DNA from 2 places in the Liberiplasma polymorphum genome. Region 2 is predicted to be linked to the other one. Evidence: a T-box and tRNA genes for the amino acid it is inferred to sense, from the RefSeq annotation. Region 2 holds a T-box; the other holds one or more tRNA genes.
What was found. The T-box of region 2 lies ahead of tyrS (tyrosine--tRNA ligase). A T-box ahead of a tRNA ligase gene usually reads a tRNA of that ligase, here a tRNA-Tyr.

Region 1: it encodes a tRNA-Tyr, which carries the amino acid that the T-box ahead of tyrS (tyrosine--tRNA ligase) is inferred to sense. The anticodon was not compared.

Annotation. Positions count from the first base shown of each region.
Region 1 is NZ_JBIOAG010000014.1:29,901-37,946, forward strand. It holds gene hutU (urocanate hydratase) at 1-523, opposite strand, end outside; gene hutH (histidine ammonia-lyase) at 505-2,025, opposite strand; tRNA gene ACHAJD_RS04780 (tRNA-Trp) at 2,187-2,261, opposite strand; tRNA gene ACHAJD_RS04785 (tRNA-Tyr) at 2,267-2,350, opposite strand; gene ACHAJD_RS04790 (heavy-metal-associated domain-containing protein) at 2,457-2,645, opposite strand; gene ACHAJD_RS04795 (thioredoxin family protein) at 2,784-3,098, shown strand; gene ACHAJD_RS04800 (acyl-[acyl-carrier-protein] thioesterase) at 3,116-3,832, opposite strand; gene mgsA (methylglyoxal synthase) at 3,914-4,285, shown strand; gene ACHAJD_RS04810 (ABC transporter permease) at 4,312-5,076, opposite strand; gene ACHAJD_RS04815 (ABC transporter ATP-binding protein) at 5,060-5,983, opposite strand; gene ACHAJD_RS04820 (PLDc N-terminal domain-containing protein) at 5,980-6,174, opposite strand; gene ACHAJD_RS04825 (hypothetical protein) at 6,175-6,612, opposite strand; gene pflA (pyruvate formate-lyase-activating protein) at 6,783-7,562, opposite strand; partial or broken gene pflB (formate C-acetyltransferase) at 7,549-8,046, opposite strand, start outside.
Region 2 is NZ_JBIOAG010000003.1:41,406-49,451, forward strand. It holds gene ACHAJD_RS01290 (ABC transporter permease subunit) at 1-1,155, shown strand, start outside; gene rimM (ribosome maturation factor RimM) at 1,230-1,721, shown strand; gene trmD (tRNA (guanosine(37)-N1)-methyltransferase TrmD) at 1,718-2,419, shown strand; gene rplS (50S ribosomal protein L19) at 2,525-2,872, shown strand; gene ACHAJD_RS01310 (LacI family DNA-binding transcriptional regulator) at 2,988-3,989, shown strand; T-box leader at 3,986-4,181, shown strand; gene tyrS (tyrosine--tRNA ligase) at 4,217-5,455, shown strand; gene ACHAJD_RS01320 (hypothetical protein) at 5,514-6,230, opposite strand; gene ACHAJD_RS01325 (hypothetical protein) at 6,311-6,982, opposite strand; gene ACHAJD_RS01330 (ArsR/SmtB family transcription factor) at 7,209-7,496, opposite strand; gene ACHAJD_RS01335 (heavy metal translocating P-type ATPase) at 7,493-8,046, opposite strand, start outside.

The DNA of each region.
Region 1 (8,046 bases), on a different contig from region 2:
GTTCAAATGATTTAAAAATTCCAAGGGGATGGCCAGATATGATGACTAATGTTTCATCTTTTTTTAGAACCTGCAAATATTTTTTAACAAGTTGATACTGCATCCAGTTTTGAAAGACTTGTCCTGTTTCTCCGTACGTCACTAGCTCATATGGATATAAGGCAATATCAAAATCCAAGTTATTATCAATCATTACTTGGAAGGCTTTCCCTTCTAATGTATTTGCAACATAAGCATCTATAGACTTTCCTTTAATCAGCGACTTTGGTCTAAAACGATAGCCATAAATTCTACCATAGGTTAATAGTTCATCTAAAAATTCTTCCTCTAATCGTTCATGCCAATTTTCCGGAACATATCTTAATGCATTTTGAAGAGCTAAAACGACTTCATCTTCAGTTAAGTTCAAGTTTCTTTTTGGTGCTCTTCTTATACCTTTTTCAAATGCTACTTTATTTGGTAATGTTGGAAAAATATCAGCTAATGTAAACAGTTGATGCGCTTTTATGAATGTATTATCCATGGATTTCCCTCCTTATAGAATTTATTTTCTTTAATTAGGGTTTCGCAGCTAACAATATAAGGGTGCATGATAGTATCTTTTTCTATAAATGGTACAAACGCCCTTACCGTTTTATAAACATCTTTTAGGATTGGGCTAAGTCCATCTTTTCCTCTAAAGTCTAGTGCTTGTAAAGCGGTTAATATTTCCATACCAACAACTTGTCTTGATTGTTCTATAACTTTTAGTGCTTTTCTTGCAGAGATTGTCCCCATTGATACATGATCTTCTTGATTTCCACTTGAAGGAATCGAATCAACACTAGCCGGATGGGATAATACTTTATTTTCACTCACTAAAGAAGCAGCTGTATATTGAATAATCATAAATCCCGAGTTAAGCCCTTTGTCTTTTACTAAGAATGGTGGTAAATCTTGATTAAGTGCGGGATTAACTAAACGCTCTAATCTACGCTCTGAAATGTTTGCAATTTCACTTACAGCAATCGCTAGATAGTCCATTGGTAAAGCAATGACTTGTCCATGAAAATTCCCAGCACTAAGCGCTTTTCCATCATCAAATACAACTGGATTGTCTGTGGCTGCATTCATTTCACGTTCTACTTTGTCTTTAATAAATAAAAGTGTATCTAGTGTTGCCCCATGAACTTGAGGTACACATCTTAAAGAATAGGCATCTTGAACGCGTTTATCACCTTGATGGGTCACGTTTTTACTGCCATCTAGTAAATGCAACATTTGCTTGGCGATTTCAATTTGACCTTCTTGATTTCTTATCAGGTGAATCTTTTCATCAAAGACGTCTATAATCCCTTCTAACGCCTCAAATGTTAAGGCTGCAGAGATATTAGCAGTATGGAGAAGATTGAATGCATCATAAAGTGCATGCGCCCCAACACTCGTCATAGCTTGTGTACCATTAATGAGTGCTAACCCTTCTTTTGCCTTTAATGATTCTAGCGGTTTTATATCTGCTCGTTTCAACGCTTCAACCGCCGATAATCTTTCCCCTTTATAAAATACCTCACCAAGTCCAATAAGTGGTAAAGCCATATGTGCAAGTGGTACTAAATCCCCACTTGCCCCAAGTGAACCTTGTTCATAAACAATTGGTGTAATACCTTCATTTAAAAAAGTCACCATTTTCATGACGGTTTCTAATCTTATGCCGCTATAGCCTTTTATTAATGCATTAACACGTAGCAATAACATCCCACGTATAATTTCTTCACTAAAGATATTGCCAATGCCACAAGCGTGACTCTTTAAAAGGTTCTCTTGTAACTGATCAACATCATCACATGAAATACGAACATCGCTTAACTTACCGAATCCTGTATTTATTCCATAAACTACACTTTTACTGTCTATAATTTTTTCTATTGTTTCACGCGAGGTTGTGACTTTATTTTTAGACGCTTCATCTATTTCTACTAAAGCATATCCTCTGGTCACTTTAATAAAGGCTTCTAATGTTAATTCGTTCCCATTTAGTTTAATCATACTAGTCCTCCAGTGTATTGATATCGGTATAATAATATCATAATAAAGGCAAAAATAAAAGCGTTTACATGAAAGTAAACGCTCTATAATCATAAAAAAAACAGCTTATAAATATGCGGGGTTTAAAAGCTGTTTTTTTTACCTAATTAAAGGATATAAATTGGCAGGGGTGACAGGATTCGAACCCGTACTAACGGTTTTGGAGACCGCTGTGCTACCGTTGACACCACACCCCTAGAAATGGTGGAGGGGGACGGATTTGAACCGCCGAACCCTAAGGAACAGATTTACAGTCTGCCGCGTTTAACCACTTCGCTACCCCTCCGAGAATGCGCACCTATTTTGCGCTATCTTATTATATCAAAGCACCCTTTTAAAATCAACCGGTTTTTAAATAAATTTCTTGGTTAAAAAAATAAGCGATTTCTCGCTTATTTTATATCATAACCTTTAGACATTATTAATGATTTTATCGCTTCATCATCTAATTCATTTGAACTGACAATGAGTGCTTTTTCTTCAAGTAATACTTCAAACTTTGAAACACCTGACTCACTTAAAGTGTCCTCAATTCTTTTTTTACAATGATTACATGTCATATTAGAAACTTCATACTTCATGTTATCGCTCCTTTATTGTTTATAGTCTTATAATACAATATTACACCTTTTTTTTCAATTAAACCACGCTATTATAAAGTAATTGTATTGACAAATATAAAATTAGTTTCTATACTAACTATAAAGAGGATGTGACCTATGAAAACAATAATCAATTATAATGAAGTGCAATCCATTTTAAATAGCCCTTTAGTGATGATAGTGGCCAAAACACATTCGTGTTCAACATGTCAAATGATTAATGACCATTTACTTAACCGTGTTCAGTATTTAGATCAGTTTGAACAGTTCCAAATTTATGTAGATGATATAGATCAATTTAGAGGTGAATACGTTATATTTAGTGTACCTACTGTACTTATCTATTCAGAAGGTAAAGAGTTACTAAGGGAATCCAGATTTATTAATATCGATAAAATTAACCGTTTACTAAAAGCCTATTTGGAACAATAAAAAAGCGCATATCGCGCTTATTTTATAAAATATACTGTACAAAATGTATCTTTTCCATTTGTAATATCTGCAAGTAAGCCATTATTTTCAAGGTAGTAGTTAATGAAGAGATTTTCATTGATTAATGCCTCTTTTTTATAGGCTACTTTAATGCGTTTAATTTGAGATGATTTTAATGTATCCTCATCTAAAAAATTGTACGCTAAATCAACGTAATAAGCGTTATTCATGTGTTCATTTACATCGATATGTGTATGCAACACTTGAGTCTTTTTCTGATATAAAAGATTTGATTTGGTTGCTTCTACTTTGTCAAAAGGTAAAGCAACCGGTTCTTGGTGTGCATCTTTAAACAAACTGAGTAATGCTTTATCAGGTTTTACAAGTTCTTTTGTCTTTATATTAATTAGAACAAATTTGGCTTTACCTTCTATTAATAGGGTTCCATTTAAATCCTTAAAGTGATACACCCTATAGCCAAACATACGTTTAAATGAATAAGGTAATGTCCCTATGATTACTTCTTGATCTGCAACTGGCAATTGATGAATAGTTATATCATATTCAACTAATACCCAAGCTAAATCTCTTTTAATATGGTAATCCTCGCCAGCACCATAGCTATCTGCATTGTATTCCATAATATCGTTTAGAAAATGAAATACTTGTCCTATGAGTAAGTTCTTATGTTTATCGGTATAGAAGCGTTCCATTTTATAGTTTTTTTCATACATTTTTATCACCTGTTATATTATAGCACAATAATTTTGATATAAAGTAATGAAAATGGCTTATAATAGTATAGAGGTGGTTCGATGAAAATTGCTTTAATAGCACATGATAAGAAAAAAGATGATATGGTTCACTTCTGTATGAAGTATGTAGAGGTGTTAAGAGGTTATGAACTTTTCGCAACAGGTACAACAGGATCTATAGTTCAACGATCTACAGGATTAAATGTCCACTGTTTTAAATCCGGTCCACTAGGTGGTGACCAAGAAATTGGTGCCCGTGTTGCTAATGGTGAAATAGACATGATATTTTTCTTTAGAGATCCCCTAACAGCACAACCGCATGAACCAGATGTATCAGCATTATTTAGGTTAAGTGATGTATACCAAATTCCACTAGCCTCTAACTTTAAAACCGCAGAGTTATTTATTAAAGCTTTAAAAGAAAAGAACTAGAAATTATTTATTTCTAGTTCTTATTTTTATACCAACGAGCGCTTACTAAAGCGCTTAATGCTAAGATAAATCAACAACTTTATTATACCTACTGACAAGATAATACTTATCCAAATATCAAGGGGTATGATATTTTCGCTCATAATCTTCATACTATACCCCATTAACTGATATGGCATATACTTAAATAACCCCATATCAAATATTGAAAGTGTAGAAAACAAGAAGAAGACTGCTAAACTAAGGACAAGTGGCGTTAAATAGTTCTTGAATAGTGTAGAAAAATAAAGTGCGAAATGAACAATAAGTAGGATATATACAGTAAATGCAGTTAATGCAAACAAGAATTTTATAAAATCAAATGTTCCAAAGAGTATATAAGTATAGTAGACAAAAAATACACTGGCAAGAACTAAACTAACTACAATTGTTAATGAAAATATTAAACTTTTAGATAGTATATAGTCACGTCGTTTAATAGGTTTACTAAATATTAGCGGATAATGTCCTTTTGTAAGATCGTGTGTAAAATAAGCAACACCAATAAATAGAATTACCATAAAATATATCTGCGTAAAGTTAGTAAAAAATTGAACATATGCTTCATTTACAGTAGAAGGTGGTAAGGTAATTTCTATTCCTTCTTGTCTTAGAGCATATTCCATAATTTGATTAAAGTACTTAGCTGTTATTGTACTAAGTCCTGCTAAAAATATACCGAGTATGCCGATAACTAAAAATTTTGACGTTTTTTTCATATAGTTCATATCATATTTAATGATTGTTTTCATGTAACACCTCAATAAACACGTCTTCTAAAGTTTTCTCATGTTTTTTTAACGTCAAAATTTCTACATTTTTATCAATTAGATACTTTAATAAACTCATGTGATACGCTGGTTTTTTTAATGAATAAACAATCCCAGTCTCATGAAGGCGTTCATCAATTGTAAAAGTCGAAGCTTGAATGAGTTCAAGCAATGCGCTATTAGTAATGTTTGCCTCTAAATAATGCCCAATCGCATGTCGTTTTTTTATAACTGTTTGAATGGATTCTTCTAAGATGATTTTTCCTTTATCAATTAGCCCAATACGGTCACATACTTTTTGTGCATCTTCCAAAATATGTGTTGAATAAAATACCGTCATTTGGCTTTTTAAATTTCTTATAATGTCAATGACTTCTTTTCTTCCTAGCGGATCTAATGCGCTAGTTGGCTCATCCATAATTAACAATATAGGTTTATGAATTAACGCTTGAGCAATAGCTAGTCTTTGTTTCATTCCACGTGAATAACCACTTACTTTTTTCTTAGTGTTTTCTAATCCGACTTCAGCTAAGACTTCTTTGATGCGCGTATCTTTATTAGAAACATCTAAATCATAACAATCATAGGCAAATGATAAAAACTCATAAGCATTTAAATATGAAGGAAAATTAGGTACATCTGGTACATACCCAATTTGATTTTTATATTTCATATCTTTATGATCAATCGTATTATTTAAAAAAATGACGTCTCCATCATCTTTATTTAATAACGATAATATTATGTTAATAGTTGTTGTTTTTCCAGCACCATTTTGCCCAATAAATCCATAAACTTCGTTTTTATTAATCGTTAGGTTTACGTGGTCTAGTGCTAAAAAATCACCATAATACTTCGTTAGATTGTTTACTTTTAATAATACACTCATGATTCTTTACCTGCTAAAAAGTATGCGACCCATCCAAATGTAACGAGTCCAACAATAATTGCCCAAGCTATCTTAGGTATATACAATACGTTGCGTTCTTTTTTATAAATATCAATTATTGCATAGATTCTAATTGCGAGTTCAATTGCCATAATTGGCAATAGTATCGGTAATAGTTCTGCCCACTCCATTTATTTATCCTCACTTACTTTAATTAATAATTTTTGTTTCATTTGTGCTGATACAGCACTGATTAAATAAAGGATTCCAGTAACTGTATTAAATAACAAACTCACACCACCCCAAACAGCTTGATAGATATAGACATATCGTGCTTGTTCAACGGTATATTTTTGGTTAATAAGCTTGGTGAATATGACGACATTAATTAAGAAGACTGTTATTAGTACTACTCCAATAACAATAAAGATAATGCTAAAAACATTTGTAATATTTAAGAATAAATCTGCTTCAATTTCTAACATACCCTCAGCCAATAAATCTTCTTTTGGAATGGACGCCATTTGTCTTAAAATAATCGCACCAATTGCGAAAAACATAATTGCTAAGCCTTCCCAAATTAATCCTATAACAGTTAATATTCTTGAAGTGTCATCTATTTTATACATACAAATGCCTCCCATAATGTCGGTTTTATCGTGTAATTTGATAAATAGCTGGTTTGTTTTCTTCATATCTAAATCTATTATACCATCTTTAATGAAAACTTAAAGTAAAAATATCTTAGAATAGCCATATACGGTTGTTTGTTATATAAAAAGAAAAGGGCATAAGCCCTTTAGCCTTTAATATTGATGTGTTTTTTTAGAGTTATGTTTTGGTTTGCTTTAAATGGTTGTAATATTCTGGTTGCATCTTCTAGTAATTCTTTACTTGGTTCAAGAATGTGTTCTAATGGATACTCTAATCCCATATCCAACCATTTTCTTTTACCATGTGAGTGATAAGGTAAAATTTCAATATCTAAAACATTATCTAGTGTATCAACAAATGTACGTAGTTGTTTAAGCATGATTTCTTCACTATTGATGGTTGGTATTAATACGTGTCTTATAATAGTAGGTACTTGTTTTTTATTTAAATACTGTGCAAAAGCTAAAACATTTTTATTACTAGAACCTACTAAGATTTTATGGGCATCATCATCCATATGTTTAATATCAAGTAAAACTAAATCAGTAACTTCTAGCAATTGATCTATCACTTGTAATTTATTAGGATTAAAACATGCCGCAGATGTGTCAAGGCAGGTATGAATCCCTTTTTCTTTTGCTTTTTTAAATAATGCTAAAACGAAATCTGCTTGAAGTAATGGTTCTCCACCACTCACAGTAATGCCACCTTTTTGATAAAACGATTGGTACTTACTATAATCGTCTAGAATTTCATCTATACTCATTAAAGTATTCACATCTTGGCTCCAAGAATCCCTATTATGACAAAACTGACATTGAAATGGACATCCTTGTAAAAAAAGTACATAACGTATTCCAGGACCATCAAACATCCCGAATGTTTCTACCATATGAACATTAGCTACTTGATTAGATGGTTTCATGGAATGTTCTTTCAATAACCTCACGCTTTTGTTCATTGGTTAAATTTGAAAAGTTAACTGCATAACCCGAAACACGTATGGTTAGGTTAGGATATTTATCGGGATGATTGTATGCATCAATTAATTGTTCGCGGTTTAATATATTAACATTCATATGGTATCCTCCACTACGGAAATAACCATCTAAAATATTCACTAAATTGACTCTTTGCGTTTGACTTGCTACTTGTTCTAGTTTAGTTGAGTATTCATTTTTACCTAAAGCATCTGGAACAATCGTAAATGTGTTTGAAATACCATCTCGGCAACTTTCACATGGAATTTTTGATACAGATAGTAATGATTTTAATGCGCCAGAATGATCTCTTCCATGCATTGGATTTGCACCGGGTGCAAATGCTTCACCTTTTCTTCTACCATCTGGTGTGTTTCCTGTTTTCTTTCCATAAACTACATTAGATGTAATTGTTAAAACACTCATCGT
Region 2 (8,046 bases):
CGTCTGGTTTTAATGGTGTTCATATTACCAGGATTATCAATTTTCTTAATGTATACACTCATGGGGAACATGATTCAAAATCAAGCAACAAGTGTTTTAGAACATCAACTTATCATTTATGAAAAAAACATGCCAGAATCATTAAGAAGTATGCTTAATCAAATTGATGATGACGGTCAATCGCGTATTAATTTAGACATTCATGATGGCAGTGCACTAACCGCAGATGAAATCGAAGAAAAATTATTAAATGGTGAAATTGACATTGTGTTATTCTTTGATGAAAACTTTGAACAAATCATTCTGGATTATGAAAACCAACTGCCACCAAATTTAGCAGTTTATTATAATTATGGTCGTAGTAAATCTTCATTTGCTTATAACCAAGTGATGCCAGTAGTTACAGAGTATCGTGAAATGATGTTAATTGATCGGTTAGAAGACCCTAATCATTACTTAGTCTTTATGGCATCAACAGAACAAGTCGTTGATGAACGTCAAGTAACAGGTCAAGGCTTAGCGATGCTTATGCCAATGTTGATTGTCATATTCTTATTCGCTGGTGCAATGAGTATCGGACCAGATGCGATTGCAGGAGAAAAAGAACGTGGAACCATTGCGACTTTACTTATTACACCAATTAAACGTAAAGATATTGCACTTGGAAAAGTAATGAGTTTAGCAACCTTAGCATTAGTGAGTGCATTATCAAGTTTTGCAGGGATTATGCTAAGCTTACCAGCTTTAATGCAATTAGAAGAACAAGGGCCATCATTAAATATTTATGGGGTGTCTGATTACTTAGTTATATTACTAGTTCTTGTTTCAACGGTGTTATTTATTGTATCCTTAATTGCTGTAGTGAGTGCTTATGCGAAAAGTGTTAAAGAAGCGGGAATGCTTATTATGCCATTTTACTTTATTACGATAATAGTTGGGATTGCGAACTCTTTCGGACAAGAAGCAAGCCAAACAGCACTAACCCATTTGATTCCTTTATATGGGCCAGTTAACTTGTTAAGTAGTATATTTACATTCGATTATAGTATGTTAAATGTCTTTATCGTCGTCATATCAAGTTTAATTTATACCACTTTATTTGTGTATATCCTTAACTTAATGTTTAACAATGAACGCATTATGTTCCAAAAATAAAAATGTTTATAATTATAGGTACTAATTTTATTATTTTCCATTCTTTTGATATAATATCATACGAGGTGATTTAAATGTATATAACCATAGGAACCATTACAAACACACACGGAATTAACGGTGCAGTAACAGTAAAAACAGACTCGGACTTTAAAGAGTCTCGTTATAAAAAAGGAAATAAACTCTATATTCAACTAAAAAATGAAGTGCTAGAAGTTACGGTAAAAGGGTATTTTCCAAAAAGCACACTTGATGTATTAACTTTTGAAGAGTTCAATAACATTGATGAGGTCCTTAAGTTTAAAACCTGTGAACTCTTAGTTAAAGATAGTGATAGAGAAGCATTAGAAGAAGATGCGTACTATTATTCTGATTTAATAGGCTTAAAAGTCTATACGGATACATTAATTGGATTAGTTAAAGAAGTTCGTGATATGCCACAAGGTGAAATGTTAGTCGTAGAAAGAGAAAATAAAAAAGATGCACTCATTCCATTTAGAAAAGAATTTGTTAAAGAAGTAACAGAAGATAAAATTGTTATCATTGAAATGGAAGGCTTGTTATGAGGATTGATGTATTAACGATTTTTCCTGATATGATTACACCGGTGATCAAAGAATCGATTATCGGCCGTGCAATCTATGAAGAAAAACTCACCATAAACGTCATTGATTTTAGAGAATTTACATTAAATAAACACAAAAAAGTTGACGATTATCCTTATGGTGGTGGCGCTGGGATGGTTTTACAAGTAGAACCAGTCATTCGCGCATTAAGAAGTATAGAAAACTATGAAAATGCTTTAAAGATCATGATGACACCACAAGGCATAAAGTATGAACAAAAAGATGCAGATAAACTAAGTAAAGAAAATCATTTAATCATATTATGTGGTCATTATGAAGGATTCGATGAACGCATCAGACCCTACTTTGATTTAGAAATATCCATAGGTGATTATGTATTAACGGGTGGAGAAATTGCAGCGCTTGCAATTATTGATAGTACCATAAGATTGATTCCAGGAATTTTAAACAAAGAAGCCTCTCATGAGTTTGATTCATTTTCTGATGGCTTACTGGAATATCCACAATATACAAGACCAAGAGAATTTGAAGGAAAAGCAGTCCCTGAGGTCTTACTCTCAGGTAACCATCAACAAATTGAAGCATGGCGTAAAACAGAAAGTTTAAAACGCACTAAAGAACGCCGTGAAGACCTTTATGAAAAATACACAAAACCTGAAAAAAGTTCAGGCAAATAGTTGCATGTTGTCATGACATATGATATAATCATTTCGCTGTTAAAAACATCGTGTTCCGCTGGATTAATTATTCTATGAACATTGATTAGAAAAAGGAGTGATTTCATGTCTCAACATCTTATCAGCGAAGTCACGAAAGACTATATCAAATCAGATGTTCCTGTATTTAATCCAGGAGATAACGTAAAGGTTTCCGTTAAAATCAAAGAGGGAAACAGAGAGCGTCTCCAGGTATTTGAAGGACTTGTGATTAAACGTCAAGGTAGTGGCGTATCAGAAACATTTACCGTACGTAAAATTTCTTACGGAGTTGGTGTAGAAAGAACATTTCCTGTTCATTCACCATCAATTGACTCAATTGTCGTCGTAAGAAGAGGTAAAGTTAGACGCGCTAAATTACACTACATTCGTGGACTTTCAGCTAAAGCATCTCGTATTAAAGAACGTAGATAATAAAAAAAGCCTTTGGAAAAAGGCTTTTTTTAATCATTATTAACAAAAAAGCTATGAAAATAGTTTGAAAACATTTTCATTAACTGCTATAATATTCTTCAAAGAAGGTGGTATTATGAGTAAAGCAACTATTTATGATGTTGCAGGTGCAGCACGCGTTTCTCTAGCGACCGTATCAAGAGCGATTAATAATCCAGAAAAGGTCAAACCAGAAACTAGAGAGCGTGTTTTAAGAGTCATTGAAGAACTTGGTTATAAGCCAAACGCATTCGCAAAAGGGTTAGCGAGTCGTAAATCAACAACGGTTGCGGTATTAGTACCGGATATGTCTCGTGCATCTATTGCAGAGATGATGAACGGGATTGCAGATATTGCACGCGTTTATAAGTATTCTATACTTCTTTATATCTTAGACAGCGAAGATACACCAGAAGAAGATATATTAAAAGAAATCGTTGCCTCACAAGTAGACGGTATTTTATACTTAAATGATGAAATTACCGATAAACAATATGAGTTTTTATTAAATGTTAAAAACGAACATCAAATTCCGATTGTTTTAACCAATACGATCTATCCAAATAGCGATGAAATTCCTAGTGTTTCAATTGATTATGAAAAAGCTGGTTATGAAATCACTAAAAAACTTATTCAAGAAGGTCGAAAAAATATTTACATGGTATCAACTGTCCGTAAATATATGGTTAACGATTTAAAAGAAGCAGGCTACCTGCGTGCATTACAAGAAGCATCACTTGCACCTAAAATCATGCGTACTTCTGGTAGAATTAGTATTAACACAGAGCATTTTAATGAATATTTTAAAGAGCATAAAGTCGATGGTATTGTTGCAGTACGTGACTCTATCGCGGTTTCGTTTATGAATGTTGCACGTGCTAACAACGTTCGCATTCCAGAAAACATTAGTGTGGCGGGATTCCAAAACACCAAATATGCCCTTCTTTCGAGACCTAAACTATCTTGTGTTGATGTGCCAATTTATGATATCGGTGCAGTAGGCATGCGTCTATTAACTAAACTTATGAACAGTGAAGAAATTACTGAACGCCGCGTGATGTTAGAACACAGTTTAATCTTACGCGATTCAACAAAATAAAAACGATGCATAAGCGAAGTAGCAAACCACTTTATTAATAGAGACTTAGTGGTTGGTGGAAACTAAGAGTAAAGCTTGCGAAATACACTTAGAAGTTGCTGTAATAAAACTACAGCCGGTAGACCCGTTACCCAATTAAGAGCTACATACGTAGAATGAAGGTGGTACCGCGAACGGAAGTTCGTCCTTTTTAGGAGCCACCTTTTTATATTTTAGGAGGAAAAAACATGAAATTAATCGAAGAATTAAAATTTAGAGGCTTATTATATGCATTAACTGATGACCAACTAGAAGAACAAATAGAAAAAGAGAAATTAACATTTTACTTAGGCGCAGATCCAACGGCTGATAGTTTACACATTGGACACTTAGTTACTTACTTAGTCGCAAAAAGAATGACCGAACATGGTCACAACCCTATTTTACTAATTGGTGGGGCTACAGGATTAATTGGCGATCCAAGTGGTAAAAGTGAAGAGCGTAATTTACTTACGCTTGAAGAAACCATGGCTAACGGTGAAGCCCTTGCGAATCAAGTCAGAAAAATCTTACCGGATGCACAAGTTGTAAACAACTATGATTGGGTTAAAAAACTTGATTTAATTACGTTCTTACGTGACATAGGAAAGCATTTCGGTCTTAACTATATGCTGAGCAAGGATTCTGTTAAAAGTCGCTTAGAAACAGGTATAAGCTTCACAGAATTTACTTACCAGATTGTGCAGTCGTTAGACTTTATGGAATTATATAAAACGCATAATTGTAAGCTACAAATCGGCGGACAAGATCAATGGGGCAATATCACGGCAGGATTAGAATTAATTAGAAAAGCGATTGGCCCTGAAGAAAAAGCTTACGGATTAGTCATTCCTTTAATTACTAAACCTGACGGAACTAAATTTGGTAAAACTGCGGGTGGGACCATTTGGCTTGATCCACTTCGCACCTCACCTTATGAATTTTACCAATACTGGATTAATCTTGAAGATGAAGAGGCATTACTTAGACTTCGTCAGTTTACCTCAGTATCTAAAGAAGAAATCCATACAATAGAACACTTAATGAAAGAAACACCACACTTACGTCATGCACAAAAAGCAGTCGCAGAAGAACTTACAGCACTTGTTCATAGTGAAGAAGCGTTAAAACAAGTTCAAAACATCACGCAAGCATTATTCAGTAACGATATTAGTAAGCTTTCTTTAGAAGAAATCGAAATGGGATTTAAAGGGGTTAAAAGTATCGAAATTAGTGAACCTTTGAACATTATGGATGCACTCATTGAATTAAGTCTTGCAAGTAGTAAACGTGAAGCAAGACAATTTGTTAGTGGAAACGCTGTAACCGTTAATCAAGACAAAGTAACTGATGAAACTTTCATGATCAAAAAAGAAAACGCCTTATTTAATACTTACACGATTATAAAAAGAGGTAAAAAACTTTACGGCGTAATCAAGCATATTTAATGAAAAAAGAACAATTTTATAGAAAAATTGTTCTTTTTTTATGATTTTAAACGATTTATTAGTAACTAAAATCTGATGAGAAAACATCATTAACATTTTTCTCTTCGTTTATCTTGTGGGTTTTCAAACTTGCTAAGAAAAATACAGCAACTAATATATTTAATTGCTCCAGATAAAGAATATTAATCATCATTCTAAAGTGTTGATCGATACTGCTTGCTACATTTAGATTACTTAAGATTTTTGTAAGTATTATTAATAGAATGTAAATGGTTCCAAGTATTACACTTATATTACTAAATTGAGGGTGTACTATACCAATCAAACCAATAATAAACACTAAGAGTGTGCTCACAAGTAGTACCAAAGTAGCCATTGCATAGAGACGATTTATTAGTAAAAACAGTTCGTACCCCATATTACTCCCAACAAAAAAGAGTAAATTATGAATAAAAAACAAAATGAAACCAAGAATTAATGTTATTAAGTACACCATGAATAACATATTAAATAATTGGGAACGGTGAACTGATGGTTTTACTCTACTATAGATAACAATTGCAAGAACAATAGTAATAACATAACTTAAAATGTTTAGTGGCAAATATATGAATCCAAATTGTACAGGAACATCTCCAGTTATACTACCTGAATATAGGGCTCGAATCAGTGTTAAATAGCTTAGTTGAGGTAAAGTGGTAATGTAAGCAAGAATGCCGTAAATAATTAACGTTGTGTTTGTAATAACACGTTTTGATTGAACTGTATTTTGCATTTTTTATCCTCCGTAAATGTTCATACTTTTACCATTTTATCATAATTAAAGACTATATGAAATAGAAAAAAAGCCTATTTTTAGGCTTTTTCATTGATTTCATTAGGTAAATACGGCTTGTTTATCTTTTTTATAATAATAAAAAGTAATAAGGAGCCTATTAATGATAACCCCTGTGTAATAGAGGTTATTATGAAATATGACTCAGGTTGAAAATAGGCATTAATAAAAATCATTGTAAAAAATAGTCTTATGTAAAGTGTAATATAAATGAAACCAAGTAAAGTGAGTTTTGGAAATAGTTTGCGAAATACCGTAAATAAACCAATGACTAATATAATAACTAGTATCATCGATAATCCATTACTTATCGTTTGAATTATACTAGATAATATAACGATGTAAGGATTGTGTGGATAATTAGCTAATAATAATCCAGTAATCCAAATAACGGACTGCACGATATGAATCACAAGTAGCGATATAAATAAAGGTCGAAACAGTTTATGTTTAATTTTCGGTTTTAACTCTTCATAAATACCATACAAAAACAATACAAAAATGAGTCTATATAAAACGCCTAATATATTAGATAACCCTCTTGTTCGTATATAAAGTGCAAAGTTATCTAAAAAAACAGCCTGAATCATAGCGTAGCGATCAATAACAATAAAAGTGAATAAGATGATCACATAAGCTAAATAGAACTGCGTCATACTTTTTGAAATGTAATGTTTGTTTGGTGTTGACATAATGCCTCCTCTGTTACGATTCTAATGCCGTAGGTTCTGATGTTTGACTTATTTTATAGACAACATATACTGTAATTAAGTAAGAAGACAAGATCATTAAGTTAAATATGGTTGCAATGAAATAATTAGTAGGTGATATTTCTCCAGCAATAACGACAATAGCATTGTATTATTTTATATTATTTATGATAACAGTAAATAGCAAAAATAAAAAGGCCAAATGGCCTTAACATTCATTCGCATGGGCATAGCCAATGAGATAAATTTCTTTTATATGTTCATCTTTAAGACTGTAAAAAATGTTTTTTCCTTCTCTTCTGGTTTTTACAACATTTAAATCTCTTAAAAGTTTCAACTGATGTGATATAGAAGACTGGCTCATTTTTAAGGTATCTGAAATTTCTTGAACACAGTATTCACTCTCAGATAAAAGTGCAATGATGCGTAACCTTGTTTCATCACTAAATATTTTAAACAACTTTACAGTATCTTTAATTTGATCTATTTTTTTCATCTTTTTCTAATCTTCCTTCCATAAATAAGTCTTAACGAATTCATAACCGCAATTAACGTGATTCCGACATCGGCAAATATAGCCATAAGCATAGTTGCAATACCGAAACTAGCTAATATTAAGAATAAAAATTTAACACCTAAACTTAATATAATATTTTGATAGACTATACGTCTAGTTTGATCTGAGATTGTAAATGCCTTTTTAAGTGTTTTAACATCATCATCCATGATGATAACATCCGCTACATCAATGGCTATTTCAGAACCATTACCCATCGCAACGCCGATATCAGCAGCTTTTAATAAAGGGGCATCGTTAATCCCATCACCAACATACATTTTAGGTTTACTACTAATTAGTAGTTCAAACTCTTTAATTTTATCTTCTGGTAATAAACTATGTCGGTAATCAATACCACCAAGTTCATAAGCAACTTCACTAGCAGTATCCTTATTATCACCGGTTAACATAACAATATGAAATCTACGATTTAAGTGTTTAATAATGCGAACAGAAGAGGCTTTAATTTGATCTTTTACAACGACGC